Regions from separate parts of the Mesorhizobium sp. P160927 genome, predicted to be linked through region 2. Evidence: riboswitches for the same ligand, from Rfam matches in the RefSeq annotation. Region 2 holds a riboswitch; each other region holds the start of a gene.
The links. Region 2 has a riboswitch for cobalamin ahead of AC3CB8_RS22735 (DUF1636 family protein). Riboswitches for the same ligand answer to the same signal wherever they lie in the genome.
Positions count from the first base shown of each region.

Region 1: another riboswitch for cobalamin. It lies ahead of metE (5-methyltetrahydropteroyltriglutamate--homocysteine S-methyltransferase); the one in region 2 lies ahead of AC3CB8_RS22735 (DUF1636 family protein).
Region 3: another riboswitch for cobalamin. It lies ahead of AC3CB8_RS06090 (aromatic ring-hydroxylating oxygenase subunit alpha); the one in region 2 lies ahead of AC3CB8_RS22735 (DUF1636 family protein).
Region 4: another riboswitch for cobalamin. It lies ahead of bluB (5,6-dimethylbenzimidazole synthase); the one in region 2 lies ahead of AC3CB8_RS22735 (DUF1636 family protein).

Region 1 is NZ_JBYMDW010000001.1:2,130,430-2,137,813, reverse strand. Features, by position in the region: gene AC3CB8_RS10440 (pentapeptide repeat-containing protein) at 1-594, shown strand, start outside; gene AC3CB8_RS10435 (TIR domain-containing protein) at 1,044-1,379, shown strand; gene AC3CB8_RS10430 (DUF4231 domain-containing protein) at 1,401-1,820, shown strand; gene AC3CB8_RS10425 (hypothetical protein) at 1,759-2,103, shown strand; gene AC3CB8_RS10420 (SLATT domain-containing protein) at 2,129-2,326, shown strand; partial or broken gene AC3CB8_RS10415 (IS256 family transposase) at 2,519-3,713, shown strand; cobalamin riboswitch at 3,995-4,196, shown strand; gene metE (5-methyltetrahydropteroyltriglutamate--homocysteine S-methyltransferase) at 4,291-6,642, shown strand; gene AC3CB8_RS10405 (cytochrome-c peroxidase) at 7,086-7,384, opposite strand, start outside.
Region 2 is NZ_JBYMDW010000001.1:4,657,509-4,664,892, forward strand. Features, by position in the region: gene AC3CB8_RS22710 (NADH-quinone oxidoreductase subunit D) at 1-99, opposite strand, end outside; gene AC3CB8_RS22715 (NADH-quinone oxidoreductase subunit C) at 99-701, opposite strand; gene AC3CB8_RS22720 (NuoB/complex I 20 kDa subunit family protein) at 706-1,287, opposite strand; gene AC3CB8_RS22725 (NADH-quinone oxidoreductase subunit A) at 1,278-1,643, opposite strand; gene AC3CB8_RS22730 (winged helix-turn-helix domain-containing protein) at 1,978-3,177, shown strand; cobalamin riboswitch at 3,207-3,412, shown strand; gene AC3CB8_RS22735 (DUF1636 family protein) at 3,451-3,879, shown strand; gene cobW (cobalamin biosynthesis protein CobW) at 3,882-4,919, shown strand; gene cobN (cobaltochelatase subunit CobN) at 4,938-7,384, shown strand, end outside.
Region 3 is NZ_JBYMDW010000001.1:1,194,611-1,201,994, reverse strand. Features, by position in the region: gene AC3CB8_RS06110 (ABC transporter ATP-binding protein) at 1-585, shown strand, start outside; gene AC3CB8_RS06105 (DUF680 domain-containing protein) at 664-912, opposite strand; gene AC3CB8_RS06100 (DUF680 domain-containing protein) at 983-1,189, opposite strand; gene AC3CB8_RS06095 (DUF680 domain-containing protein) at 1,258-1,458, opposite strand; cobalamin riboswitch at 1,952-2,153, shown strand; gene AC3CB8_RS06090 (aromatic ring-hydroxylating oxygenase subunit alpha) at 2,267-3,514, shown strand; gene AC3CB8_RS06085 (FAD-binding oxidoreductase) at 3,592-4,692, shown strand; gene AC3CB8_RS06080 (PqqD family peptide modification chaperone) at 4,834-5,265, shown strand; gene AC3CB8_RS06075 (hypothetical protein) at 5,298-6,344, shown strand; gene AC3CB8_RS06070 (glycosyltransferase family 2 protein) at 6,341-7,093, shown strand; gene AC3CB8_RS06065 (glycosyltransferase family 2 protein) at 7,095-7,384, shown strand, end outside.
Region 4 is NZ_JBYMDW010000001.1:3,012,067-3,019,450, forward strand. Features, by position in the region: gene AC3CB8_RS14480 (TetR/AcrR family transcriptional regulator) at 1-433, shown strand, start outside; gene AC3CB8_RS14485 (hypothetical protein) at 523-1,506, shown strand; partial or broken gene bluB (5,6-dimethylbenzimidazole synthase) at 1,623-2,297, opposite strand; cobalamin riboswitch at 2,301-2,482, opposite strand; gene AC3CB8_RS14495 (histone deacetylase family protein) at 2,661-3,587, shown strand; gene AC3CB8_RS14500 (exodeoxyribonuclease VII small subunit) at 3,591-3,842, shown strand; gene AC3CB8_RS14505 (DUF2277 domain-containing protein) at 3,934-4,200, shown strand; gene AC3CB8_RS14510 (pirin family protein) at 4,240-5,160, shown strand; gene dxs (1-deoxy-D-xylulose-5-phosphate synthase) at 5,233-7,170, shown strand; gene AC3CB8_RS14520 (hypothetical protein) at 7,319-7,384, shown strand, end outside.

The sequences.
Region 1 (7,384 bases), 2.5 Mb from region 2:
ACCGCCTTTGATCTGCGCGGGATAACCCTTCGTGACTTCTCGTTTTTCCAGAACAGAATCACGAAGTTGCGCGGCACGGTGTTCAATACGAATTCGATCAGCGGACTAGCAAACTTCGGAACCGTACTCGACAATGTAGACTTCTCTGCAACTGATTGCGTTGGAGTGGTTTTCTCAAAAGGCATGCTGGGTGGCACCTTATTCGGCATAAAGGGTACCAACTTGCGATTTCTTCAAACAAATCTCGTTAACGCGACTTTCGACGGCGCTACGCTTGAATGGACGGACTTCAAGCCGAATGAGGATGATTGGTTTGAGGTGATAGATGACGATCCGCAGAACCGGGCCCAGGTGTACGCTCCGCCATTCGAAGATGCCGAGCTAGCAGGTGCAAGCTTCCGCAACGCCAATTTACTAAATGCCGATTTCAGATATGCCAAGGGTCTCGAATTTGTGAATTTTAGCGGGACCAAAGGGCTTGAGACCTGTTTTTTCGATGAAGGTGTGCGTGAGAGACTAAACACGCTAGTGCATGTCGTGGTTGATAGTACCCCGCCGGTTGTTACGGCCGTCCCGAAAGAATCCAAGGGCTAACCCGTTCTTCAAGTCGCTGCAGACGGTCGAGTGGCGGGAACTAAGTTGATTTCGTAAACCGCAGTTAAGGGCGACACCGTCACTCCGCACGCGCAATGATACCCCCGATCGCTATCGAGTGATTCCGGCATGCGTCAACAGCCCGGCAATTCCCGCGCCGTAATAACAGAGATGCGGCACTGTAGGCTGTCAACAAAAAGTCCCCAGTGTTGACCACGTCCTTCATGGTTCCGGTTTTTTCGTAGCACGTCTTTAGGAGCGCTCGAACCATTTTCAAAACCGCCTCGGCGTCAGGTGCGGCTGCTAGGGATCGATTTCCACCGCAAAAGATACTTCAGGGGCAAGAAAAGGCCGCGAGCATTGACCGCTGCGCGGCACGTGCTAAACGGGACTTATGCGGCTATTTGACCGATACCTAATATTTCTTGCGCTTTTCAAAGGATGCTGTCGTGCCATATCTACACAACCATCGGCTCTTTATCAGCCACGCGTGGAGCTACAGTGAGCGGTACGAACGTGCGGTAAGGTTTTTGAACGATGCGTCGAACTTCGAGTGGACAAATTACTCCGTCCCCGTGGACGACGCGTTCCCACGTATGAGCAAAGCCGAACTCGCCGAAGCGATGAGGCGCCAAATCCGACCCGTGCAGTGCGTGGTGATTGTCTCCGGGATGTATGTTAACCACAGGGATTCAGTTCGAGATGGAGTTTGCAAGGTCCCTCGGCAAGCCGATTTTAGGAATCAAACGGTGGGGGGAGCAGAGAACGCCGCAGTCCGTAATTGACTATGCTGATGAGATGGTCGCTTGGAATTCGGCCTCCATTGTCGCAGCAATTCGTCGTCTTGTACCTTGACAATAAAGTTCGATTACCCTGCGCTATATCGTGCTGCGAGCCAGCTCTCCGCTGGCTCGCAAAGTGAGTTCCTATGGCTCATTCGAGCTGAGTACATGTTGCTCCTGGTCGCGGCAATCCTTTCTCTCGACTTGAGTCAAACGCCCCTTTACTTTGCTGGATACGCCTTCGTTTTCTTGATTTCGCTGGGAGTTTTAATCACTCGCAGTTTAAAGAAGCCTGAGCAAGACTGGTACAAAGGCCGAGCACTTGCAGAGTCCATTAAGACCTCATGCTGGCGCTACTGCATGCGGGCGGAACCGTTCGGCGATGCCGACAAAGTTGCGGTTCGAAGGGCGGAGTTTCCGAAATTATTTGCTCGCGATCCTTGATGCCAACCACCATATTGGAAGTCGAATCCCGCCAGATGAAGCCGCCAACGACCAGATTACGGTCTCGATGGAGGCGACGCGTGCTCTGTCGCTGGATGAACGAAAATCGTTCTACGATACCCATCGGATTCGTGAGCAACGCTCTTGGTATGCAGTTAAGGCGAGCAAAAACAAAAAAGCGAGTCGAGCTTGGATGTTCGCTGGTATAACTGCATACGTCATTGCCATCGGACTTATTTTGCTACGGATAGCCAACCCTGTCCTGGCGATTTGGCCTATATAGCCGTTAATCGTCTTCGCTTCGAGTAATGGTGGGTTGGACCCAAGTGAAAAAATTCAACGAGCTTTCGTCTTCATACACTTTAACGGCCCACGAGATTGGGATCATACAGGGACGCGTTATGGAAGTCGCCTCAGAGGCTGCTTTCTCGGACTTTGTGAACGAAGCCGAACAAGCCTTTTCGAGAGAACATACGCATTGGGTAGCCCGTCAACAGACACAGTGATTCCTTGCCTGCTGCCTTAAATGACTCGTGACGCCTACCGCACCGCGAAATCGGTTGGGGCTCATCCCGCACACCTTCCGCAGGTGTTGGCTCGGTAGTGTGCTGAGAGTTCTGCAAATTCGCTGAGAGGGGGGCGGTCATGGCAGGCTGGTGATTGTTCACGTCACCTGATTCCCGCGAAGGAACGCCACCATGACCAAGACTGAAGTTAAGACCGCCAGCGCTGCCGTCAAAGACATCTTGCTTTCGAACCCGGACGGCCTTCACGAAGTGCTCCGTGCGGTGATGCAGGAGGTGCTTGAGGCCGAGATGGACGAGGCGCTGGGTGCTTCGAAAGGCGAGCGCACACCCGAACGGCTTGGCTATCGCTCGGGCTATTACGGCCGCACCTTGTGACGCGCGTCGGCAAGCTCGAGCTGCGGGTTCCGCAGGACCGTGCCGGGCGCTTCTCCACCGAGCTGTTCGAGCGCTACCAGCGTTCCGAGCGGGCCTTGGTGCGACGCTGGCGGAGATGTATGTGCAGGGCGTGTTGACCCGCAAGGTCAAGGCGATCACGGAAGAACTGTGCGGCCATGCCTTCTCGGCCTCGTCGATCTCGGCCATCAACAAACGGCTGGACGAGAGCCTGAAGGCGTTTGCCGAACGACCGCTTCAGGAGCCCTTTGCCTACCTCATCCTCGACGCTCGCTACGAGAAGGTGCGCGAAGCCGGCATCGTCATGAGCCAGGCAGTGCTGATCGCGGTCGGCATCGACTGGGACGGCCGGCGTCAGATCCTGGCCGTGGAGATGGCCAATCGCGAAAGCCGCTCGGCCTGGAGGGACTTCCTCGTCGGCCTCAAGGCGCGCGGCCTCAAGGGCGTCGAGTTGGTCGTGTCCGACGATCACGCCGGCCTGGTGGCAGCGATCGGCGAGGTGATCCCCGAAGCCGCCTGGCAACGCTGCTACGTGCACTTCCTCAGGAACGCGCTCGATCATCTGCCGAGGAAGCACGGCGACGACTGCCTGCAGGAATTGCGCTGGCTCTACGACCGGCGCGATCTCGCAGAGGCCAGGGCTGATCTTGCCGCATGGCTTGCCAAATGGTCGGCACGCTATCCGCGCCTGACAGGCTGGGCCGAGGATGCCATCGAACAAACCCTGACCTTCTTCAGGCTGCCGAGACAGCACCACAAGCATCTCAAATCCACCAACATGCTGGAGCGGCTCAACGAGGAAATCCGCCGGCGCACCTATGTCGTGCGCATCTTCCCCAATACCGAAAGCTGCCTGCGCCTGGTCAGGGCTTTGGCCGTCGAGACCAATGAAAACTGGATGGAGGCCAACCGATACATCAACATGGACGACCTGCGCGAGCACAAGAAGCTCGCTCTGCGCCAAGCCGCATGACCAGCATCATGGCCGCCCCATTTTGCAGAACTTGACGCACACAACCCTTGGCTCGGCGCTCGCGGATCACCAGCGTCCTTTGAGCGGTAGCGCTTTTCAGGTTGAGGTTAAAGTCTTGTTGTGGCTCCGCACGGCCTCCATTAGTTGGACAATGGGGCAGCGGTGCAGCGCCGGCAAATGGACGACTCCATGTTTCACAATGTTAGATAAGCGTAAAAGCGCCATGACATAACCACATAAACATTTCGTTATGCGCCATTGACAAGAGAAGGGATTGCTGTGATTGTCTGGCGTGTCGTGGTTCTCGCGTGCGGCGCTGCCGCAGCGGAGCTAAGAGGGAAGCCGGTGCGATGCCGGCGCTGCCCCCGCAACTGTTAGCGGCGAGCCAACCCCACTCATGTCACTGAGGCGAATACCCTCGGGAAGACGGGTAGAGGCTATGACCCCGCGAGCCAGGAGACCTGCCACGACGAATTACGTCCACGGGCGGGGTGTCTCGGTGGCCGCTGCAACCCGGGCGTGCCGGGCCTGCTAGCGCCTTCCTTGTCACCGACGCCCCCAACCATCGGGGTATGACATGACTGTCTCTCAGCAAATTCCTGTAGCAACGCTCGGCGTGCCGCGCTTCGGTCGTCGGCGAGAACTGAAATTCGCGCTTGAAAGCTACTGGTCCGGAACATCGTCCGCTGGCGACCTTCTTGCGACGTCGAAGGCGCTCCGTGCCGCTAGCTGGGAAGAGCAGCGCGATCGCGGCGTGTCGAAAATCCCGTCAAACGACTTCTCGCTTTACGACCATGTGCTTGACACCGCAGCCATGGTCGGCGCCATTCCCTCCCGTTACGGCTGGAATAGCGGCGAGGTCCCACTTGACATCTACTTCGCAATGGGGCGCGGCAACCAGGGTCAGACGGAGGATTGTGCACACGCTGGTCACCAGGAGGCGGCGCATGGGCCCGGTGTAACCGCGATGGAAATGACCAAGTGGTTTGACACGAACTACCACTACATTGTGCCGGAACTGGATGATGATCAGACGTTCGCCCTCTCGTCGACGAGACCCGTCGATTACTTCCTCGAGGCCAAAGCTCTCGGCATTCACACACGCCCAGTCATCCTTGGACCCATCACCTTCCTCAAGCTGGCGAAATCGCCTGCCGAAGGGTTTGATCCTATCGCGCTCCTACCGCGGCTGCTGCCCGTTTACGAGCAACTCCTGCAGAGGCTGAAGCTGTCGGGAGCCGACTGGGTGCAGATCGATGAGCCAGCGCTTGTCCTCGATCTGAACTCCAACGAACGAGCTGCGTTCGAGTTCGCCTATGGCCAGCTGTCGAAAGCCGCGCCCGAGCTGAAGATCATGCTGGCTACGTATTTCGGGTCGCTGGGAGACAATCTCGAAACCGCGGTTTCTCTGCCCCTGGCCGGGCTGCATATTGACCTCGTGCGCGCTCCCGAGCAGCTGGAAACGGTGGGTCGGCTCGCTCCGAAGGATCTGGTGCTCTCGCTTGGCTTGATCGATGGCCGCAACGTCTGGCGTGCGAACCTGCCCGCCATTCTCGACCGCATCAAACCGATCGTCGCCGGCTGGCCCTTGGACCGCGTCGAGATCGCGCCTTCTTGCTCGATGCTGCATGTGCCGATCGACCTGCGCATGGAGACGGAACTCGAGGCGGACATCAGGTCGTGGCTCGCCTTCGCGGCCCAGAAGACCGACGAATTGGTGTTGCTGGCCCGGGCCCTGTCCCAAGGCAGAGATGCGGTGGCTGGCGCGTTGAAAGCGTCTGCCGAGGCTGCCGCCACGCGCGTGACATCCACGAGGATCCATGACCCGCTTGTTGAGGGGCGGATCGTTAGCATTGACGACAGCGCGAAGCGACGGGAGAGCGCTTTTGCCGAGCGCTCCAGAGTCCAAGCCGGCTCACTCGGGCTGCCGCCGTTCCCGACGACGACCATCGGGTCCTTCCCGCAGACGTCGCAGGTACGCAAGGCGCGGGCCGCTCATGCGAAAGGCCAGCTGAGCTATGTCGACTATGAGACGTTCCTGAAGAAGGAGATCAAGGCTGCAATTCGGTGGCAGGAAGAGATCGGGCTGGACGTGCTGGTGCACGGTGAGTTCGAGCGAAACGACATGGTACAGCATTTCGGCGAGCAGTTGTCCGGCTTCGCGCTCACCCAGCATGCCTGGGTACAAAGCTATGGGTCGCGCTACGTGCGTCCCCCCATCATTTTCGGCGACGTATCGAGGCGCAATCCGATGACAGTGCGCTGGTGGCAATTCGCCCAGTCGCTTACGGAAAAGCCCGTGAAGGGAATGCTCACAGGCCCAGTCACCATTCTCAACTGGTCTTTTGTTCGCGACGACGTACCCCGCTCCGAAGCCTGCCGCCAGATCGCGCTCGCCATCCGCGACGAGGTGACGGATCTCGAAAGATCCGGCGCAAGGATGGTCCAGATCGATGAGGCCGCGTTTCGCGAAGGATTGCCACTGCGCCAATCTGACTGGAAAGTCTATCTCGACTGGGCTGTCGAATGTTTCCGGATCGCTTCAACGGGTGTAAAGGACGCGACTCAAATTCATACCCACATGTGCTATTCGGAGTTCAACGAGATCATTCACGCGATCGCTGGAATGGATGCGGATGTCATTTCGATTGAGACGTCGCGCTCGAAGATGGAACTGTTGGACGCCTTCACGAGCTCCAAATATCCGAACGAAATCGGTCCCGGCGTCTATGATATTCACTCACCACGCGTCCCGGAAGTCGGCGAGATTCGGGACTTAGTCATGCTTGCCCGCGAGCGACTGTCCGACGGCCAACTGTGGATAAACCCGGACTGTGGCCTCAAAACACGGCAATGGGAGGAGGTCCGCCCTGCCCTCATTAACATGGTCGCTGCAGCACGCGCGCTCCGGCAGAAAGTGCAGGCGTGAGGCTTCTCTTCCTCACGGTGTGGGGAGTTGCCGGCTGGCGGATGTCGGCCGGGAATGTGCCAAACCGATCACACTCTTGGAAATAAGCCACACGGCGAAAATGTGCAATTTTCCTGCGGCACGTGTCCTCATCCGCAGAAATACAAATGTGATACTACGCTATAGTATTGGTGCTTGGGAACATACCGGCCCCGCGCGTCGAACAAATCGTACACACGTCGTTTCTCAAAGTAGACTGCTTGGCGCGTTCGCTCAGGCGGCGACAATACATGATGCTGCGCGTCTGTCCGCTTCCCCAGTTGATTCGCGCAGACGACGGGCGAAGTGGCAGGTTTCGGGTATTGCTAGCCTCCCGCCAATTCGGAGATGGACGTGGCAATTCGTGTGGCCCAAGTAAAAGCCGCAATCATTTTCGATTGCGACGTCCGCAGCCAGTTGGCCCTTTATTTTCCTGAGATCTGCGTTACGGGCCGGGGCGTTGTCGCCGTTTCGGAGGGTAAAATGGGATAGGCGACCTCGGGTGCCTCTCCGGTCAGCGAGTTGAGAAAGGCAACAAGCAGATCAACTTCTTCGTCCGCCAATACTACGCCAAGCTGGGTGGTCCCCATGATGGCGACGGCCTGTTTCAGATCCCAAACCTTGCCCGAATGAAAGTATGGCGCGGTGAGTGCAACGTTGCGCAGCGGCGCCACGCGGAAAACATAGTAGTCATCGGCTGTGTTGGTGACCGCAAATCGTCCCT
Region 2 (7,384 bases):
TTCGCCGTCCAACTCCAGAACCAACCTCAAAACACCATGCGCGGCAGGGTGCTGAGGTCCGAAGTTGATGTTAAAGTTGCGGACGGAGGTTTCAGCCATTACTGCTTTGCCTTCTCATCCCCTGGCAGCACGTAATCCGTGCCTTCCCATGGGGACAGAAAATCGAAATTGCGGAATTCCTGCTTCAGTTCCACAGGCTCGTAGATGACGCGCTTGGCTTCGTCGTCGTAACGCACTTCGACGAAACCGGTGAGCGGGAAATCCTTGCGCAGCGGATGGCCTTCGAAACCGTAGTCGGTCAGCAGGCGGCGCAGGTCCGGATGGCCCGAAAACAGCACGCCATAGAGATCGTAGGTTTCGCGCTCGAACCAATCGGCGCCGGGATAGACGCCGGTGATCGAAGGCACCATCGTCTCCTCGTCGGCCTGCACCTTGATGCGAATGCGCACATTCTGCTTTGGCGATAGCAGGTGATAGACGACGTCGAAGCGCTTGGCCCGCGACGGATAGTCGGCGCCGCAGACATCGATGATCGAGATGAACTGGCAGCGCGCATCGTCGCGCAGGAAGGTCATCACCTCGATCAAGTTCTGAGGCTCGACGTGAACGGTGAGCTCGCCATAGGCGAATACCGCATCGCCGAAGCGGCCAGGCAGCTTCTCGCCGAGATAGGTCGACAGTTCGCTTAAGGAGGCGGCCATGGATTTACCGTTCGATCGTGCCGGTGCGGCGGATCTTCTTCTGCAGCAGAAGAATGCCGTAGAGCAGGGCTTCGGCGCTCGGCGGGCAGCCGGGCACGTAGATGTCCACCGGCACGACCCGGTCGCAGCCGCGCACCACCGAATAGGAATAGTGATAGTAGCCGCCGCCATTAGCGCACGAACCCATCGAGATGACGTAGCGCGGCTCCGGCATCTGGTCGTAGACCTTGCGCAGCGCCGGCGCCATCTTGTTGGTCAGCGTGCCGGCCACGATCATGATGTCGGACTGGCGCGGAGACGCGCGCGGCGCGACACCGAACCGCTCCGAATCGTAACGCGGCATCGAGGTGTGGATCATCTCGACCGCGCAGCACGCCAGACCGAAGGTCATGAACATGAGCGAGCCGCTGCGCGCCCAGGTGATCAGCGCCTCGGTCGAGGTGACCAGAAAACCCTTGTCGGCAAGCTCATTGTTGATTTCGAGGAAGAAGGGATCGTCCTCCCCCACCGGCCTGCCGGTGTTGGGATCGATAATACCTTTGGGCTTCGGCGCGACGAGGGTGCCTGAACTGTCGTTCAATCCCATTCCAGCGCTCCTTTTTTCCATTCATAGGCAAAGCCGATGGTCAGCACTGCCAAAAACACCATCATTGACCAGAAACCGAGCATGCCGATCTTCGAGAAGGACACTGCCCAGGGGAAGAGGAAGGCTACTTCCAGGTCGAATATAATGAACAGGATCGACACCAGGTAGAAGCGGATGTCGAATTTCATGCGGGCGTCGTCGAACGAGTTGAAACCGCACTCGTAGGCGGAAAGTTTTTCAGGATCGGGGTTGCGATACGCCACCAGGAACGGGGCCGCCAGTAGCGCCAGGCCGACGACCAGTGCCACGCCGATAAACAGGACGATGGGCAGGTACGAACTGAGAAGTGCGTTCATGCAGCGGCTTTCCGTTGGCGCCAATCCACTTTGACTACAGCACCGAACCTTAATGCGGAAGCGTGACAGATTAACCGCTGAACCGTTTTAAGGGGCCTATGCTGCAACGCGGCGAGGGTTAGCGCAGCACTTCCAGCGAAGCAAGTCAAACCTTGTTCAAAACTCCGCTCTGGACGGCATTCCGGGAGAAACTGGTCCCATCCGCTCCTGTTTGATTTCCTTCGCTTTAAACTCCACTTTTCTCTCCTGACGCGGTTGCCGCCAAAACCCTGCTAGCATGGATGGGAATCACGCCCAGCAATGTGCCAGACAGGTCCATCAGAGACGCATCCGCATGAAGGAAAAGATCTCGCTTGCCGCCGCCCGGCGCATCGCGCTCGCCGCCCAGGGATTTCTCGATCCCCGCCCCGCCGGCACGCCGGACCGTCGCCATTTCGCCCGCGTTCTGTCCCGCACCGGCCTGTTGCAGATCGATTCCGTCAGTGCCGTGGTGCGCGCTCATTACATGCCGCTCTATTCGCGTCTCGGCCCCTATCCCCTCGCTTTGCTCGACAACGCCGCCGTGACGCGCAAGCGCACCGTCTTCGAATATTGGGCGCATGAAGCCTCGTTCCTGCCGGTCGAGACCTACCCGCTGATGCGCTGGCGCATGCAGCGCGCCGAGCAAGGCGATGAAATGTATCCGGGACTGGCCAAATGGGGCCGCGAGCACGCCGCCTATATAGAAGAGATCTACCGCGAGGTCGTCGCGCGCGGGCCGATCGCCGCTTCGGCGCTCGAAGGCCAGAAAGGCTCCGGCGGCTGGTGGGGTTGGAGCCACGCCAAGCACGCCTTCGAGTGGCTGTTCTGGGCCGGGCGCATTACCACCGCGCACCGACGCGGCTTCGAGCGCTTCTACGACCTCCCGGAGCGCGTGCTGCCGCAGCCGATCCTCGATCTGCCGGTACCGACGCCTGAGGACGCGCATCGCGAATTGCTGCGCATTTCCGCCCGTGCCCATGGCGTGGCGACTTCAGGCGACCTGCGCGACTATTTTCGACTCTCGCCGGCCGACATGAAAGGCCGGCTGGAGGAACTGGTCGAACTCGGCGACTTGCTGCCGGTCCGTGTCGAGGGCTGGGAAAAGCCGGCTTACCTTCACAAGGACGCCCGTATGCCGCGCAAGATCGAGGCCCGCGCCCTGCTGGCGCCGTTCGATCCGGTCGTCTTCGAGCGCTCGCGCTCAGAGCGGCTGTTCGACTTCCATTACCGCATCGAAATCTACACGCCGGCCGACAAGCGGCAATATGGCTACTATGTCCTGCCTTTCCTGCTCGGCGACAGGATTGTGGCGCGCATCGACCTCAAGGCCGACCGGCCGGCCAGTGTCCTGCGCGTCCATGCCGCCTACCCCGAGCCCGACGCACCGCCCGAAACCGCCGCCCAGCTCTTCGAGGAATTGAAGCAGATGCAGGGCTGGCTTGGCCTTGAGCGCATGGAAATAACCCCTGTCGGCGATCTCGGCCCGGCGCTGTCCGACATCGCGGTGTCGTAAGCTCGCGTTGACACCGCTGCCTGCAAGAGCCTAAATCCCATCCAGACGGTCTCCTCTCGGCAAAGGGAGGAGCCAAGAGGGAATGCGGTGCGGGATTGAAAATCCCAAATCCGCGGCTGTCCCCGCAACTGTGAGCGAAGAGCCAAGGCCGAAAGCCACTGGGATTGTCCCGGGAAGGCGGCTACCAAGGCGATGACCCGCGAGCCAGGAGACCTGCCGTCTGGAATGCAATAATCCGATCGCCTGGCGGGTTTTCCGGGCAAGGAGCCTGATTTGGATCGCGACAGCAGCTTTTCGGCTGAAACAACCGACATTTCGTCCGGCGGGGATGATTCCCTGGCCGGCATCACGGTCATTGTCTGCGCTTCCTGTCGCGACGAGACCGGCTCCGACGCCCGTCCCCGGGCCGGCGAACTTTTGGCTGAAGATACGCGCCAAGCCGCCTTGGCCGAGAAGATTCGCGTCCGCACGGTCGAATGCCTCGGCAATTGCAAGCGCCGGCTCAGCGCCGCGATCCTGCGCGACGGCTGCTGGAGCTATGTGTTCGGCGATCTGACCACGACCAGCGGCGCCGATCTCGTCACCGGCGCGAAACTCTTCGCCACCTCGAGCGACGGCCTCATTCCCTGGCGGGGCAGGCCCGATAGCCTCAAGCGCGGCCTCGTTGCCCGCATTCCACCCCTCGACATGCTGAAAGACTGATCATGACAACATCTCTGTCTCGCGTTCCCTGCACCGTCGTCACCGGCTTCCTCGGCGCCGGCAAGACGACGCTGGTCCGCCATCTCCTGGAAAACGCGGGCGGCAAGCGGATTGCCATCATCGTCAACGAGTTCGGCGACATCGGCATCGACGGCGAGATCCTCAAGGGCTGCGGCATCGACACCTGCCCAGAGGAAAACATCGTCGAACTGGCCAATGGCTGCATCTGCTGCACCGTGGCCGACGATTTCGTGCCGGCCCTCGACAAGATCCTGTCGCTGACGCCGAAGGTCGACCATATCCTGATCGAAACCTCGGGCCTCGCTCTGCCCAAGCCTCTGGTCCAAGCCTTCCAGTGGCCGACGGTGAAGAGCCGCGTGACCGTCGATGGCGTCATCGCCGTGGTCGACGGCCCCGCACTGGCGGAAGGCCGCGTCGCCAACGACATGGACGCCCTGCAGGCGCAGCGCGCGCAGGACGAGAGCCTCGACCATGACGATCCGGTCGAGGAAGTGTTCGAGGATCAGATCGCCTGCGCCGACCTGATCATCCTGTCGAAGAGCGACCTGATGGACGCCGCCGGCTCGGCTCGCGCCAAGGCCATCGTCAACGAACACTCCGCCCGCGCCGTGAAGATCGTGCCGACGTCCCATGGCAAGGTCGATCCCTCGGTGCTGCTCGGGCTCGGTCTCGCCGTCGAGGACGACATCGAGAACCGCAAGTCCCACCATGACGGCGCATTCGATCACGAGCATGACGACTTCGACACGTTCATCGTCGACATTCCCTCGATCGCCAATCCCGACGAGTTGGCAAAGCGCGTCGCCGCCGCCGCCGAACAGGAAAACGTGCTGCGCGTGAAAGGCTTCGTCGAGGTCGGCGGCAAGCCGATGCGGCTCCTGCTGCAGGCCGTCGGCCCGCGGGTCAATCATTACTACGACCGTGCCTGGACCGCCGGGGACGACCGCCGATCGCGCCTCGTCGTCATCGGCCCCAAGGGGCTGAACCGTCCTGCGATCGAACGTATCCTCGCCGGCTGATTTCCAGGCCGGGCCGCGATGCACATCCTCACGACGACCTCCGCCTCGCTCGACGACCTCGCCGAGCCTGTCGATCTCAGGCAGGCGCCGGCGGACATCGTGGCCCTATCCTTCACCGACAGCGATCTCGCCGGACTGGCTGCGGCGTGGAAGGCGGATGCCGGTCGCCTGCCCTCGATGCGGCTGGCCGCACTGCGCGACCTGCGCCATCCCATGTCCGTCGACCTCTGGATCGACACCGTCGCCCGCCACGCCAAAATCATCCTGGTGCGCATCCTCGGCGGCTACGAGTGGTGGCGCTATGGCTGCGACCAACTGGCGGTGATTGCCCGCGAACGCGGCATCAAACTGGCGCTGCTTCCCGGCGAAAGCCACGACGAGGATCTCAGGCTGGTCGAAGCCTCGACGCTGCCGCGTGCCGAACTGGACGGCCTGCTCGGCTATTTCCGCGAGGGCGGCCCGGCCAATATGAGCGCGCTGGTGCACAAGCTGGCAGGCCTGGCCGGACAGGATACGCCCGTCGCCAACCCGGTCAGCGTGCCGAAGGCCGGGTACTATCAGGCTGGATTGGGGGTCGCGGAGGAGCCGGCCGGTTCCAATAGCGACACTCCCATTATCCCGATTCTCTTCTACCGATCGATGCTGCTTGCCGCCGATGTCGTCCCGATCGACGCGCTGGCCGAGGCTTTGCGCTCCAGGGGATTGGCACCGGTCCCGATCTTCGTTTCCAGTCTGAAGGATCCGGCGTCGCTGGCATTCGTCGAAAATGCCATCGCATCGCTGAAACCCGCCGCGATCGTCACCGCGACCGCTTTCGCATCCGGCGCGGAACCCGGCGTCGAAACCCTGTTCGACCGCGCCGGCGTGCCCGTCTTCCAGGTCATCGTCGCCACCACGCGCCGCGACGTCTGGGAAAACAACCAGCGCGGCCTGGCGCCAGCCGACCTTGCCATGCATGTCGTGCTGCCCGAACTCGACGGCCGCATCCTCGCCGGCGCCATTTCCTTCAAGGCCGAGAGCGATATCGATCCGGCGCTTGGCCATCGCGCGTTGGCGAACCGGCCGGAACTGGATCGGGTAGAGCAAGTGGCGGGTCGAGTCTCGGCTTTCATCCGGCTGCGGGAGACGAAGCGGGACGAGCGCAAGCTCGCGATCCTCATCCCCGACTATCCCAGTGCACCTGGCCGCACAGGCTATGCGGTCGGGCTGGATGTGCCATCCAGCGTGCTGGCCATGCTGCACGACTTGAGCGAACATGGCTATGCCGTTGAGGGGATTCCGCAAACGCCGCGTGAATTGTTGCAGATGCTGGAGCGGGGCAGTGATGGGCTGGGGTTGAATGACTATCTCGACTTCTCGAAAGAGTTGCCGACATCGGCGATTGCCGCGGTAAAGGCTGCGTGGGGCAGAGCGGAAAATGAGACCTCGCACACACCTTCGCTATCAGGCAAACACCACTTCCCCGTCCGCGCCGCGCATTTCGGCAATGTCACCGTGGCACTCGCCCCCGACCGGGGCCGCTCGGCCGATCGTCGCGCCGACTACCACGATCCGACCCTCCCCCCGCGCCATGCCTTGATCGCCTTTGGCCTGTGGCTGCGCAAATCGCTCGGCACCCACGCTCTCATCCATGTCGGCGCCCACGGCACGCTGGAATGGCTGCCCGGCAAGACCGTCGCGCTGTCGCAAACCTGCTTTCCCGAGATCGTCACCGGCGCATTACCAGTCATTTATCCTTTCATCGTTTCCAACCCCGGCGAAGCCGCGCAGGCCAAACGGCGCATTGCCGCCGTCACCCTAGGCCATTTGCCGCCGCCGCTGGCAGACGCCGGGCTGGACGAGGACCAGCACGAGCTCGAACGGCTGGTCGACGAATATGCCCAGGCCGACGGGCTCGACCGCCGTCGCCGGGACCGGCTCGCCAGGCTGATTGTCGAAACCGCGCAAAAGACCGGCCTTGCCTCCGAAGCCGGCGTCGCCAAGACCGACGCGCCCGACGAAGCGCTGCGCCGCATCGACGCCTGGCTCTGCGACCTCAAGGATTTCGCCATCAAGGACGGGCTGCACATCTACGGCCGCGTCCCAAACGACGAACCAGACTCCATGCGCCGGCAAAGCGCGGGCACCGAGAAGGCCTCCCTGCTCGCCGCGCTCGATGGGCGTCACGTCAAGGCGGGTCCGGCCGGCGCACCCGCGCGCGGCCGCGGTGACGTGCTTCCAACCGGCCGCAACCTGTTCACCTCGGATCCGCGAACCATGCCGACACCGATCGCATATGATCTTGGCAAAGCGGCGGCCGAAGAAGTGGTGCGCGGCTACATGCAGTCGCATGGCGACTGGCCGCGTTCGCTGGTGATCGATCTCTGGGGCTCGGCATCGCTGCGCACCGGCGGCGAGGAGATCGCGCAGGGCCTGGCCTTGATCGGCTGCCGACCGCAATGGGACACTGCCACCGGCCGCATCAC
Region 3 (7,384 bases), 3.5 Mb from region 2:
GCCAAGCTCAAGGAATCGATGCCCAACACGACCATGATCTACGTCACGCACGACCAAGTCGAGGCGATGACGCTGGCCGACCGGATCGTCGTGCTGAAGGACGGGCACATCGAGCAGGTCGGCACGCCCATGGAACTTTACAAGAACCCAGGCAACCTCTTCGTCGCCCAGTTCATCGGCTCGCCGGCCATGAACATCCTGCCGGCGACGGTCGACAAGACGGGCAACCCGACCATCGTCAGCCATGTCGGCGGCCGAAAGGCGACGGTGCCGATCGCGACACCTGGTTCGGCAAAGGGAGCGGCGGTCAGCTTCGGCGTACGGCCGGAAGATCTCGCGATCGCCAGCGGTGCGGATTATCTGTTCGAGGGGAGCGTCGATTATCTCGAACAGCTTGGCGAGGTCCAGCTGGTCTATGTCGATATCGGCCGGGCCGACCTGCCGCTGGTGACCAAGCTGCCGGGCAATGTCGAGGTCAAGCGCGGCTCGACGCTGCGGCTGACCGCCAATGCCGGCGACCTCCATATCTTCGATGCGGAGGGTCGCTCCTTTGCCCTCCACGAAGCGGAAGCAAAGGCGGCCTGAAGACGGCCGTACCGGTAACGCAAAAAACAAAAGCAGCGGCGGGCATGTCCCGCCGCTCTTTTTGTCTGCACAGGCTGGTTAGTTGTTGCCGAAGAGATTGCGATCGGCACCCTGATGGGCCGGCTTCTGCACGTCGCCAGTCGAATTGAGCAGCTTGTAGACAGGCGAATCGCTGTTGCGGATCGCACCCGTATGCGACGTATCGACATTGACAGTCGACGAAGCAGTGGGCTGGTTGGCGCCGTTGGAGCCATAGTTGTCGCTGCCGGCGAAAGCGCTGCCGGAGACGGCCAGAACGGCGGCGGCGGCAATGAGGATCTTGTTCATTTTAGGTAACTCCTGAATTTTGGAAGTCCCGCGGACCGGCGGGCAAAAGCCCACCGGCCGTGGGAGGCCATTAATGGCCGAAGAGGTTGCGGTCGCTGCCCTGCTGGACAGGCGCCGAGGTGGCCGGAGCCGACTTGCCGATCGACGCGGTGTTTGGATTGTCGGTGGAGGCAGCAGCAGCCTGGTTGGCGCCGTTGGAGCCATAGTTGTCGCTGCCGGCGAAAGCGCTGCCTGAGAGAGCCAGAACGGCGGCGGCAGCAAAGAGGATCTTGTTCATTTTAATACTCCTGAATTGTAGGGTCCACCGGCGCGGCAGGTTCACCCGCCGCGTGCCGGGGATGGTTATTAATTGTTGCCGAAGAGGTTGTGGTCGGCGCCCGTCACAGGCGTCTGGGCAGCCGGCTCCGACTTCTTGGTCGAAGCGGTGTAGGAACTGTCGACAGTGGCCGCGGGGGTCGCGGCGTTCGAACCATAATGGTCGCTACTAGCGAAGGCGCTGCCGGAAATCGCCAGAAGGGCGGCGGCAGTGAGGATGATCTTTTTCATTTTTGTACTCCAGTATTTTTCCCGTCCGTCTAGCGGCGTGTCTTGGATTAAATCGCGTCGTTCGGACCGCCCCGATGTGGGAGAGCCCCCTTGCCGTTTCCAATCACGAAGTTGTTCAGCGTGGACCATGACTCTGCTACTTGAAATTGTACCAACGCCTTCTACATGTCTTATTTTTCTGTTCGATATCAAGTAGTTGACTAAGATGACGACCCGATCACCAACTGTGTCGGAGGGCTGGGCGTTCACACCGTCCTGCACGCACCGTCAACAGAAACGAACCGTTCGGTTCGATTTTAGACTGTGCTAATAGTCACTTTTCGAAACCGTTAACCCTTTTCCGGCCGGCTGAGGGTCGAAAACGGTGCCCGCGCGCGCCTGGCGAGAAGAGGCGATTCCCCCTGCGGCAACCATGCCGGGACGATCCCGCATGCGTGTCGCGCCGCATGGATGCGATGTCGCTTTCGTGCCGATGTCGCAAACCCTGTCGTGATTAGATCAAGCCATCTCAGGTGCCGCTGCGTGACGACGGAGCGGAGAATTGGGAAGCCGGTCAGATTCCGGCGCTGCCCCCGCAACGGTGGTGGAGTTCAAGTCGCAACGGGAGACCACTGGGCGAAAGCCTGGGAAGGTGTCGCGATGGTCCGCGAGGACCACTCCAGAGCCCGGAAACCAGCCCGAGATCGCTAGAACTCGACTGATCGCGGTGGGCGGTCAAGGGGCGGATGGTGTTGTCCGGCTTTCGCCGGCTTGCGCCCAGTCCTTCCTCCATCACCACCAGTTCAGTCCTTGAAAATGAGGACAGGACATGGACGCGCGCAACGACATGCTGAGGCTTTTGAACGGCCGCAGACAGGGCCTTTCGCTGGAACAGCCCTTCTATACCGACCCTGACTACTTCAAGCTGGACATGGAGCTGATCTGGTATCGCGACTGGCTGTTCATCGGCCATGATTGCGAGTTGCCCAAGCCGGGCAGCTTCATCACCGTGCAGATCGGCGATTATCCGGTCGTGCTGGTGCGCGATCAGCAGGGCAAGATCAACGCCTTCCACAATTCCTGCCGCCATCGCGGCAGCCGCGTCTGCAACACCGACAAGGGCATGGCCGCCAAGCTGGTGTGTCCCTATCACCAGTGGACCTACGAACTCGACGGCCGGCTGCTGTTCGCCCGCCAGATGGCCGATGGGTTCGACAAGAGCCAGTTCGGGCTCAAGCCGGTCGCCTGCGAAAGCGTCGCCGGCTATGTCTTCATCTGCCTGGCCAAGGAGCCCGCCGACTTCGCGCCGATGCGGGCGATGATCGAGCCCTATCTCCAGCCGCACCGGCTGAGCGAGGCCAAGATCGCCTTCGAGAGCACGATCATCGAGAAGGGCAACTGGAAGCTGGTCTGGGAAAACAACCGCGAATGCTACCATTGCGCGGGCAACCACCCTGAGCTGTGCAAGACCTTCCCGGAAGCGCCGACCGTGACTGGCGTGCAAGGCGCCGACAACGACCCGGAGATGCTGGCCCACTGGGCGAAGTGCGAAGCTGTTGGCCTGCCCAGCAAGTTTCGGATCGACCCGGCCGGACAATACCGCGCCACCCGCGCGCCGCTGCTGCGCGATGCCCAGAGCTACACGATGACCGGCAAGCGGGCCGTGAAGAGGAACCTGTCCGACAGCGTCTCGGCCGACCGGATCGGCACGCTAATGCACTACCACTACCCGACAACCTGGAACCATATCCTCGTGGATCATGCGGTGACGTTCCGCGTGCTGCCGGTCAGCGCCACGGAAACAGCGGTGACGACCAAATGGCTGGTCCACAAGGATGCGGTGGAAGGCGTCGACTATGATCTGCCCGAACTCACCCATGTCTGGACCGAGACCAACGACCAGGACCGCCGCATCGTCGAGGAAAACGCCTTCGGCATCCTGTCGCCGGCCTACGAGCCCGGTCCCTATTCGGAGCTGCACGAGGGCGGCGTCATCCAGTTCGTCGACTGGTACGCGCGCTTTATCGGCCCACGGCTTTCCGAAGACGGCCGGCCCGCTCTGCGCAGTGTCGCCTAGCGCATCTCGCCCAAACCGTGCATCGGTTTTGGGATCACGACATGCGCAAAATGAAAAGGTATGCAGGGATGAACGCCATGACTGATCTTGGCCTCTATCGCCATCTCGACCAGATGGCGCCGTGGAACGACAGGCTGCAGGTGCTGGAAGTGATCGGCGTCAGCGACGAGGCGCCCGACGTCAAGACCTTCACCTTCCGCTCGGACAACCAGACCTGGTTCCGCTACAAGCCGGGCCAGTTCTTGACGCTGGAATTGCCGACACCGGACGGCCCGCTGATGCGCACCTACACGCTGTCATCATCGCCGTCGCGACCATTCTCGATCGCGGTGACGGTGAAGGCGCAGGCGGGCAGCGTCGGCACACGCTGGATGTTCGATCACCTGACGCCCGGCTCGCACGTCAAGGCCTATGGACCGGGCGGCGACTTTTCGCTGCACAGCCACCCGGCGGCGAAATACCTGTTCATCTCGGCCGGTTCGGGCGTGACGCCGATGATGTCGATGCTGCGCTGGCTGAATGACTGCGCGCCATGGACCGATGTCGGATTCGTCAATTGCGCGCGGCGCCCTGAAGAGATCATCTTTCGCAAGGAACTCGAACTGCTCGGCGGCCATATGCCGGGCCTGTCGCTCGGCTTCATGATCGAGGAGCGGTCGAGCCGCGAGGGCTGGTACGGCCATATGGGCCGCATCGACGCCATCCGGCTGCCGCTCCTGGCGCCCGATTTCCGCGAACGCGAAATCTTCTGCTGCGGCCCCGACCCCTTCATGCGCGCCGTGCGCGGCATGCTGGAGGCCGCCGGGTTCGACATGGCAAAGTACCATCAGGAGAGCTTTGCCGCGCCGGCGGTGGGGGAAATCCCGGCGCCGTTTGCCTCGCCGGCTGAAGAGGGCGGGGCGATTTGCGTCGAAGCCGCGACGCCGATCCGCTTCGCGCTTTCGGATGTCGACGCCGATTGTGTCGCCGGCCAGACCGTGCTGCAGACGGCGCGCGCCTCGGGCGTGCGAATACCGGCTGCCTGCGAATTCGGCCTGTGCGGAACTTGCAAGGTGAAGAAAGTCTCCGGCAGCGTCGAGATGAGCCACAATGGCGGCATCCTCGATCATGAGATCGATGATGGCTTCATCCTGGCCTGTTGTTCCAAGCCATTGTCGCCGCTTGAAATCGAGGCTTGATCCGCCCCGCTTTCGACTGATCCCGGAAATGGTCCCGCCTTGCCGGCAAAGGTTACCTTGCCAAGGAAGACCTGAAAGTTTACAGGCGTTGTCGGTGGAAGCGGTCCTGCTGGCGGGCAGGAAATGCAGGACGGGGCAACAATGACGCATGATTCCCACGCCTATGCGGTAGCGAGCCGGGATATCGTTTTCGAATCTTTCGATGGCGAGGCCGTGGTGCTCAATCTTGCCAATGGCAAATATTTCGGCTTTTCCGATTCCGGCAGCAAGGTGTGGCAGGCGCTTTCATCCGGCGCGGACGCCCAGGCCCTGGTCGGACTGAGCGCCGGCGGCTCGACAATAGGCCAGGCCGAACTCGAACACTTCATATCGCAATTGCTCGAATTGGGTTTGCTGGTGCGCTTGGACGCGGCGGCGCGGCCTTTGCCGGGCGATTTGCCTGCCGAGCTTGCCGCCACGAACGAGCCGCTCAATGTGAGCATTCACGACGACCTCGCCGACCTGATCGTCGTTGATCCCATCCACGAGGTCGAGGAGCCTCTCGGCTGGCCGGCGGTCAAGCAGGCTTCCTGACGGGGAGGCCGCAGCGTGATGGAAGGCGATTGATGCCGCGCGTCACGCTCGAAACCTTGCCGGATTACGCCCGGTATCTCATCGCCGCCGCTGAAGGCGCGGCCGCGTGCTATCCGACCATGCGAAAGGTTCGCCTGCCCTGGCTTGAACTGACCGCGCATCTCGGTCACGGCGTGCTTGCCGATGCATTGGACCATGCTTTTGTCGAGGCCGGGCATGATCAGCCGGCACCGTCCACGGGTCGCATCTTCATCGCGCATCCCGGCATTGACGGCATCCCGGAGCCGGCGCACTGGGGCGATGCCCATTTCACCGAGCACGGTTTTGCCAAACAGCTCGCCGAAGCCGGTTTGCGCGGGCACCATTTCCACGACCTGGATTTCTGGCAAGTCTACGATCCGCACCGCCGCGTCGGCGTGCAACTGATGGCCTCGGCCGATGCCTTTCCGCCCTGGGAGCCTGGAGCACCGCTGCGCGCCTTCCTGCACTGGGAATATGCCGCGCGCGGCATGCGGCTGACCCATGCCGGCACGCTCGGCATCGACGGCAAGGGTATTCTGCTTGCCGGCTCGGGCGGGGCCGGGAAATCCGGCACCGTCGTCGCCGGCCTGCTTAACGGGCTCGACAGTGTCGGCGACGACTATGTGCTGATCGATCTCACCGACGGCGTGACCGCGCGCCCCCTTTTTTCGACGTTGAAGCAGGACACGGAAGGTTTCGCTCGGCTGGGCCTGCGGCAGCGGCTAACGCAAGGCCCGCTGAACTGGCAAGGCAAGCACACGTTCCATATTCATGATGTCGCGCCTCGGCCGGTGCCCGCCATGCTGGACATCGTCGCGCTGGTGGTGCCACATATCAGCGGAGGCGGAGCAAGTTCGATTATGCCGATGTCGCGCAAGGATGCCATGATTGCCTTGGCGCCGTCCGGCATCGCCCAGATGCCGGGCGAGCGCGAAAGCGGCTTTCGCTTCTTCAGCGAATTGGCGCGCCACCTGCCGTGCTTCCGATTGTCCCTCGGCACCGACCCGGCAGAGATCGCTGGCACAATCGAGGATTTCCTGACACGAGGCGCCCGGTGAAGCTCAGCGTGATCATGCCTGTGTACAATCGCGAGCGCTATGTCGTCTCGGCGCTGCGCTCGCTCGTGCGGCAGCACGATGCCGCCGATCTCGACATCATCGTGATCGACGACGGCTCGACCGACGGGTCGGCGGAGGCCGTGCGTTCAATGATGGCCGAGAACGCCTGCATTCGCCTTTTCCGGCAAGAGAACATGGGCGTGACGCGGGCCCGCAACGCTGGTCTCAGACTGCTCACGCCGGAAACCGAGCTCGTGTCGTTCCTCGATTCGGACGATGTCTCGCCCGCGGGACGATTCAAGGCCGATATTGCATGCTTTGACGCCGACCCCGCTCTGGAGCTTACCTATTCCCTGATGATGATGGTCGAACACATCGACGACGATCTGCTGGAACCCTGCCCCGGCAGCCATTGCATGACCGTGCGGGGAATTCATCTGTCGTCGGGCATTTTCTCGCGTAAGCTCATTGAACGGATCGGCGGCTTCGACGAGGCCTTCGGCCAGGCCGAAGACACCGACTACTTGCTGCGCACCTTTGAAAGCGGCCCCAGATTCGTCCTGCCGGATACCGTATCGCTTTACTACCGACGTCATCCCGGCAACATGACGAAGCAAGTCGACACATCCCTTCGGGAATTCTTGCGGGCCATCCACAAATCGATGAAACGGCGCAAGGCCGACCCTTCACTGCGCGGGATCGAAGGCATATTCGATGTAAAAGAACTCGCCAACTGGCGCTTCATGTAGCATGCGCAACTATGGCGTCGTCATACCGGCCTTCAACGCCAGCGGCACCATCGCCGAGACGCTGCGATCGGTCGCGGCGCAGACAGTGCGGCCCGAGCTGGTGGTGATCGTCGACGATGGATCCAACGACGATCTCGCGGGGGCGATCGGCGGAACGGACCTGCCGCTGCAATTGCTGCGCCAGGCAAATGCCGGACCTGGCAGCGCCACGACCAGGGGCATCTCCGCCTTGTCGACGCCGCTCATTGCGACGCTCGATGCCGACGATCTGTGGCTGCCGAGCAAGGTCGA
Region 4 (7,384 bases), 1.6 Mb from region 2:
TGAGGCGGTTATCGCCGAAATCGACGCGGAAATGGCGGGCCGGGTGAATGAGGTCGCGTCGCGGGCGCCGACCCGCTGGCAGCATTTCGTCGACGAATGCACTACCTATATCGAAATGGCGCTGGAGCCGGAAATCCAGCGCATCATGTTCCGGGATGGTCCGGCTGTGCTGGGCGATCCGGCACAGTGGTCGAATGCCAATGCCTGCGTCGGTTCAATGACCGATCATCTGACCGCGCTGCAAGGGGAGGGGGTGGTCGTCCCCGGCGTCGATCCGGAGTCGGCAGCGCGGCTGATCAATGGGGCGAGCAGCCAGGCTGCGCAGCGGATCGCCAATTCGCCAGATCCCGAAGGGACCTCGAAAATGGTGGTGGCCGCGTTCAAGCAATTGCTCGAAGGCCTGCTGAAAAAGCCGGAAGCGCTTTCAAGATGAACCTCCATGGCAGTCCCGCCACCACCTGCAATTGACAATAGCCGGTTTGAGCGCATCCTCGGCAGCCATCTCTGAGGGGAGATTCGGGCATGTGGGATTTTGATATCGGCAGGTCGGTGTCCATCATGATGCGGACCTGGCCTTTCATTGTCTTTCGCATGATCGTCTATTTCGGCATCACGCTGGCCTACATCATGGCAACCGGCACCGGCGCATCCGTCGGCTATGGCGTCGGCCATATTTCCACCGATCCCGACGGACCATTGTCTTTTGCGATGTGGGGCGGCGTGGTCGGTTTCGGCATCGTCTCGATCGCCGTCTACTGGATCCGCGAATACATCCTCTACGTCGTCAAAGCGGGCCATATAGCCGTCATGGTGCATCTGATCGACGGCCATGATGTTCCCGACGGCCAGCACCAGATCGCCTACGCAAAAGAGATCGTGACCGAGCGTTTTGCCGAGGCCAACATCCTTTTCGTTGTCGACCAATTGGTCAAGGGCGCCATCCGCGCCATCACCGGCCTGCTCGGCGGCATCGCGGCCTTCCTGCCTATTCCTGGCCTGAGCGGACTGGTTTCGTTCCTCAACACTGTGATTCGCCTGTCGCTGACCTATGTCGACGAGATCATTCTTGGCTACAACATCCGCATCAATTCGTCCTCGCCGTTCGAAACCGCGCGCCAAGGCGTCGTGCTCTACGCCCAGAACGGTAAGACCATGGTCAAGAACGCCGTCTGGCTGGCGGTCATCATGTGGGCCGTGTCGTTCGTGATTTTCCTGCTGATGCTCGCTCCGGCAGCCGCTATTCTTTACGTCATGCCCGGGCAGCTCGCCGGCTGGGCTTTCGTGCTGGCAATCGTCTTTGCCTGGGCTTTCAAGGCGGCCTTCATCGAGCCCTTCGCCATTGCCTGCCTGATGCAGGTCTATTTCAAGACCATCGAGGGTCAGGTGCCCGATGCCGCCTGGGACGCCAGGCTGGCCGAAGCTTCGTCGAAGTTCAGGGAACTCAAGGACAAGGCGCTCTCCACTTTCGGCGGTTCGCGCTGGGGCACGGCCGGCGCGACGAGCTGATCGGCCGGGCTCGCGGGCGCACCGGCGACGGTGCCGAGGCGCGCCACTGCTGATTTGAGCGGCGCTTCGCCTTGCCCGCGAAAAGTCTCGCTCATGATCAGCTCGGGCAGCGGCAGCCGCCGGCCCCAGCCATGCGTTTCGAGGTCCGGCTTCGGTGCGAACTCGGAAACGCGGCCGACGCAGAGATAGGCGATCGGCGTCACGTGATCGGGAATCGCCAGCAGGCTTTTCAGCGCTTGCGCCTCGATGATGCTGACCCAGCCGACCCCAACGCCCTCGGCACGCGCGGCCAGCCAGAAATTCTGCACCGCGCAGACCGTGCTGTAGAGATCCATCTCCGGATTGTGCCAGCGTCCCAGCGGCGAGCCTTTCGAGCGCTCGCGGTCGCAGGTGATGCAGATGTTTAGCGCGCTTTCGCAAACGCCTTCGAGCTTGAGCTTGCGGTAGAGCGCCTGCCGTTCCGCCTCTATTTCAGGCAGTTCCCGTTCTCGCGCGGCCAGGAACAGGTCGCGCACCTCCGCCCGCCGCGCGGCATCGCGGATGACGATGAAGTTCCAGGGTTGCATGAAGCCGACCGATGGCGCGTGGTGGGCGGCAAGCAGCAGCCGCGCCAGCACCTCGTCGTCGATCGCCTCCGATGTAAAATGGCTGCGGACGTCGCGCCGCGTAAACATGGCACGGTAAACCGCGTCGCGCGCACTCTGGTCAAATCCATCGCCCATTTGAGCGGTCATGGCTTCCCGCATCGCGTGTCCCCTTGCGATTGCAATCGATGCCATCCGCCTGACCATGCGGATGACGATGCCTGCCAGGCCGGTCTTCTGGCTCGGGATCAACCCGCGTCCGGTGCCTTCCCGTCATCGACAGTGGCATCTACCGGCGCGGTCCCCCTCACAGCGTTGGGCACGCCACGGAGTTCAACCGTGTTCCCGATTCTCCCGCCAGGGCATTTGTAGCCAAGTGCAAACACTTGGCGTCGCGGAATGCGGCTAAAACAAACAGACCGGCAGGCACCAGGCAGTAGCGGCAGTCTTACTCCGAAGGGCCGACGACTCCAATGCCGGCAGCGACATGAATGGACGCAGGTTCGATTTTCCCCAGCGATCAAGCCGCAACGCATGGCCATCACGGCGCCGGGGCACTAGATAGGGGGCATGGCCACCCGTCTTTACACGCACCCGATCTTTCTCGAACACATCACCCCGCCCGGTCACCCCGAGCGGCCCGACCGCCTGCGCGCCATCGAGCGCGTGCTCGACGACGAAGCTTTTGCCGCGCTTGACCGCGTCGAGGCACCGCAAGGCGACGAAGCGACCATCCTCTACGCGCATCCCGCCGATTTCGTCGCGCGTGTCCGCGCCGCCATCCCCGACGAAGGCATTGCCCGCATCGACGCAGACACCACCGCCAGCCCGAAAAGCTGGCAGGCGGTGATTACGGCGATCGGTGCCGCCAATGCCGCCGTCGACGACGTCTTTGCGGGCCGCGCCGACAACGTCTTCGTCGCCGCCCGTCCGCCCGGCCACCACGCCGAAAAGACCACTGCCATGGGCTTCTGCTTCTTCAACACGGCGGCAATCGCGGCCCGCTACGCGCAGAAGAAGCACGGCGCCGAGCGCGTCGCCGTCGTCGACTGGGACGTGCATCACGGCAATGGCACGCAAGATATTTTTTGGGACGATCCCTCGGTGCTTTATTGCTCGACGCACCAGATGCCGCTTTATCCCGGCACGGGCGCGAAGAGCGAGACCGGCGCGGGCAACATCGTCAATGCGCCGCTGGCGCCTCGGACCGGCAGCGAGGTGTTTCGCGATGCGTTCCTGTCGCGCGTGCTGCCGGCACTCGACAATTTCGCGCCGGATCTGATTGTCATTTCGGCCGGCTTCGACGCGCACCATCGCGACCCGCTGGCGGAAATCAATCTGACCGAGGACGATTTCGACTGGGCGACCGGCCAGCTGATGCAGCGCGCCGCAATCCACGGCGGCAACCGGCTCGTCAGCCTGCTCGAGGGCGGCTACGATCTGCAGGGATTGGCATTTTCGGTCGCCGCCCATGTCGGGCGACTGATGAAAGGATGAATGATGACCGGTGAGATCAACGAAGACGTCAAGGCGATGAGCTTTGAACAGGCACTCGACGCACTGGAGAAGATCGTCGATGATCTGGAGCGGGGCGACGTGCCGCTCGACCAGTCGATCCGGATTTACGAGCGGGGCGAGGCGCTGAAGGTCCATTGCGACCGGCTGCTGAAGGCCGCCGAGGACAAGGTCGAGAAGATCAGGCTGTCGCGGGACGGCAAGCCGGTTGGAACCGAGCCGCTCGACGCGGACTGAGTCCGGAGCAGCCTTACCGATTTTTGGACACGATCATCATTGAGGATACAGTTCGTCCCGATTGAAACGGACAAGAGGAGATACGGAAGCGATGTGCAGAAACATCAAGACCCTGTTCAATTTTGATCCGCCGGCAACTAACGACGAAGTCCGTGACGCGGCACTGCAGTTTGTCCGCAAGCTGAGCGGCACGACGCGGCCCTCTGCCAAGAACCAGCATGCGTTCGATCATGCGGTCGAAGCCATCGCCGCATCCGCACGCGAATTGCTCGAATCCCTCGAAACCCACCAGCATCCGCGCAATCGCGAAGAGGTGGCGGCCAAATTAAAAGCAAAAGCGGCGATCCGGTTCGCCTGATATGCCCACGCGCCCGCTGACCGCTGACGAGGAGAGTTCATGAGCTTCTTCCCCGGCAAAGACCCTGAGGCCGGCGATGCCTTCGCCAGCGACCAGATCGAGCTGATGGTCATCCCCAACGCCAAGGACATTGGCGGTTTCGAGGTGCGTCGCGCCTTGCCGACCGCCAAACGGCGCCTGGTCGGGCCGTTCATCTTCTTCGATCGAATGGGTCCCGCGATCATGCGCGCCGGCCAGGCGCTCGATGTCCGTCCGCACCCGCATATCGGCCTGTCGACCGTGACCTATCTGTTCGACGGCAAGATCAGGCATCGCAATTCGCTGGGCACCGAGATGGTCATCGAGCCCGGCGACGTGAACCTGATGACGGCTGGTCGCGGCATCGTCCACTCCGAGCGCACGCCGCAGGAATTGCGCGGCGCGCCGATGTCGATCTCCGGCCTGCAGACCTGGTTGGCTCTGCCGGACGGCAAGGAAGAGGTGGCACCGGTGTTCGAGAACACCGCGGCGCTGCGGCTTCCCGAAATCGACGCCGAAGGCGTCAGCGGCCGCGTCGTCATCGGTGAGTTCCAGGGCTTGCGGTCTCCGGTGCGGGCCGATACCGAAACACTCTATGCAGATTTGCGGGTGGCGCCCGGCGCCAGCGTCAAAATCTCGGCCGATGCCGAGGAGCGCGCCATCTACACGCTGGAGGGCGAGGTCTCGATTTCGGGTGATGTCTTTCCGGCGGAACGGCTGCTGGTGTTCCGGCCCGGCGACGAGATCGTCATATGGTCATCGACCGGGGCGCATTTCATGCTGTTCGGCGGCGCCTCGCTTGGCTCAAAGCGCTACATCTGGTGGAATTTCGTTTCCTCGTCCAAGGAGCGCATCGAGCAGGCCAAGCAGGAATGGAAGACCGGCCGCTTCGATATCGTTCCTGGTGATGAGAAAGAATTCATCCCGCTGCCGGAAGGTTGAGCGGATCGAAGGGTTGAGCGTCCGCGTCAGCGACACGCATTTACTTTCGCCTGCCGGCGGCCTATCCCGCAGATGAACAGAAAGTCTGGGCCCAACGTGAACGCAACGCCGCATACGCCGCTTCTCGATAGGGTTCGCGTCCCGGCCGATCTGCGCAGGCTGGCCGAGAGCGACTTGCCACAACTGGCATTTGAGCTTCGCGCCGAACTGGTCGATGCCGTTTCCCGCACCGGCGGCCATCTCGGTGCCGGCCTTGGCGTGGTCGAACTGACGGTGGCACTGCATTATGTCTTCAACACACCCGATGACCGGCTGATCTGGGATGTCGGCCACCAGGCCTATCCGCACAAGATCCTGACCGGCCGTCGCGACCGCATCCGCACCTTGCGCCAGGAAGGCGGTTTGTCGGGCTTCACCCGCCGAGCCGAGAGCGAATATGACCCGTTCGGCGCCGCCCATTCCTCGACATCGATATCGGCCGGCCTCGGCATGGCCGCCGCCCGCGACCTCTCAGGCGGCCGCAACAATGTCATTTCCGTCATCGGCGACGGCGCCATGTCGGCTGGCATGGCTTATGAGGCGATGAACAATGCCGGCGCGCTCGATGCGCGCCTCATCGTCATCCTCAACGACAATGATATGTCGATCGCCCCGCCAACCGGCGCCATGAGCGCCTATCTGGCGCGCCTGGCTTCCGGCAAGGCCTATGTCGGCCTGCGCGACTTTGGCAAGAAGCTGACCTCCTATCTCGGCAAGCGGGCCGATCGAGCCATCACCCGCGCGGTCGAGCATGCGCGCGGTTACGTCACCGGCGGCACCTTGTTCGAGGAACTCGGCTTCTATCACATCGGCCCGATTGACGGTCACAATCTGGAGCATCTCATCCCGGTCCTGAAAAATGTCCGTGACAACGGCAAGGGTCCGGTGCTGATCCATGTCGTCACCCAGAAGGGCAAGGGCTACGCGCCGGCGGAAGCGGCCGCCGACAAGTATCATGGCGTCAACAAATTCGATGTCATCACCGGCGCACAGGCCAAGGCGCCGGCCAATGCACCGGCCTACACCAAGGTGTTTGCCGAAAGCCTGATCCAGGAGGGCCGCGAGGACGACCGCATCGTCGCCGTCACCGCAGCCATGCCGAGCGGCACCGGCCTCGACCTGTTCGGCGAGGTGTTTCCGTCAAGGACTTTCGACGTCGGCATTGCCGAACAGCATGCGGTGACCTTCGCCGCCGGCCTGGCGACGGAAGGCTACAAGCCCTTCGCGGCGATCTATTCGACCTTCCTGCAGCGTGCCTATGATCAGGTCGTCCATGACGTCGCGATCCAGAAACTGCCGGTGCGTTTCCCCATCGATCGCGCTGGCTTTGTCGGCGCCGACGGTGCCACCCATTGCGGCGCGTTCGATACCACCTTCCTGGCAAGCCTGCCGGGCTTTGTCGTAATGGCCGCGGCCGACGAGGCGGAATTGCGTCACATGGTTCGCACCGCCGCCAGCTACGACGACGGGCCGATCGCCTTCCGCTATCCGCGCGGCAACGGCGTCGGCGTCGACATGCCCGAGCGCGGCTCGGTTCTGGAGATCGGCAAAGGCCGCATCGTCCGGGAAGGCAGCAAGGTTGCCCTCCTGTCCTTCGGCACAAGGCTGCAGGATTGCGTTGCCGCAGCCGAGGAACTCGGCGCGGCCGGGCTTTCCACCACGGTCGCCGATGCCCGTTTCGCCAAGCCGCTCGACCAGGATCTGATCCGGCGGCTGGCCCGCTCCCATGAGGTTCTGGTAACGGTGGAGGAGGGCGCCATTGGCGGCTTCGCCAGCCATGTGCTACAATTCCTCGCCCATGAAGGACTGCTCGAAAGCGGCCTGAAGGTACGCCCGCTGGTGCTGCCCGATGCCTTCACCGACCACGCCAAGCTAGAGAAGATGTATGCCGATGCTGGTCTCGACGTCGCCGGAATCGTGCGCACCGTATTCACCGCGCTCGGTCATACGGTCCGCGCCCAGCGCGCCTGAATCAAAACCTCAACAGCTTGAAGCAGTTTGCCGTCTCGATTTCGTAATGTGTTGTTAACGCTGCCGTTTGGCGTTTTGCTTACCCTGTCCCTTGGCCGTTTTTCAACGCCGCCCTGCTAGATCACAGGCAGGCAGGGAGACAACGAGAATGAAGACGCTTCTGTGCGGCGCGGCCTTGGCGGTGATGGTCGTACCGGCTGCCGCCGAAACGCCC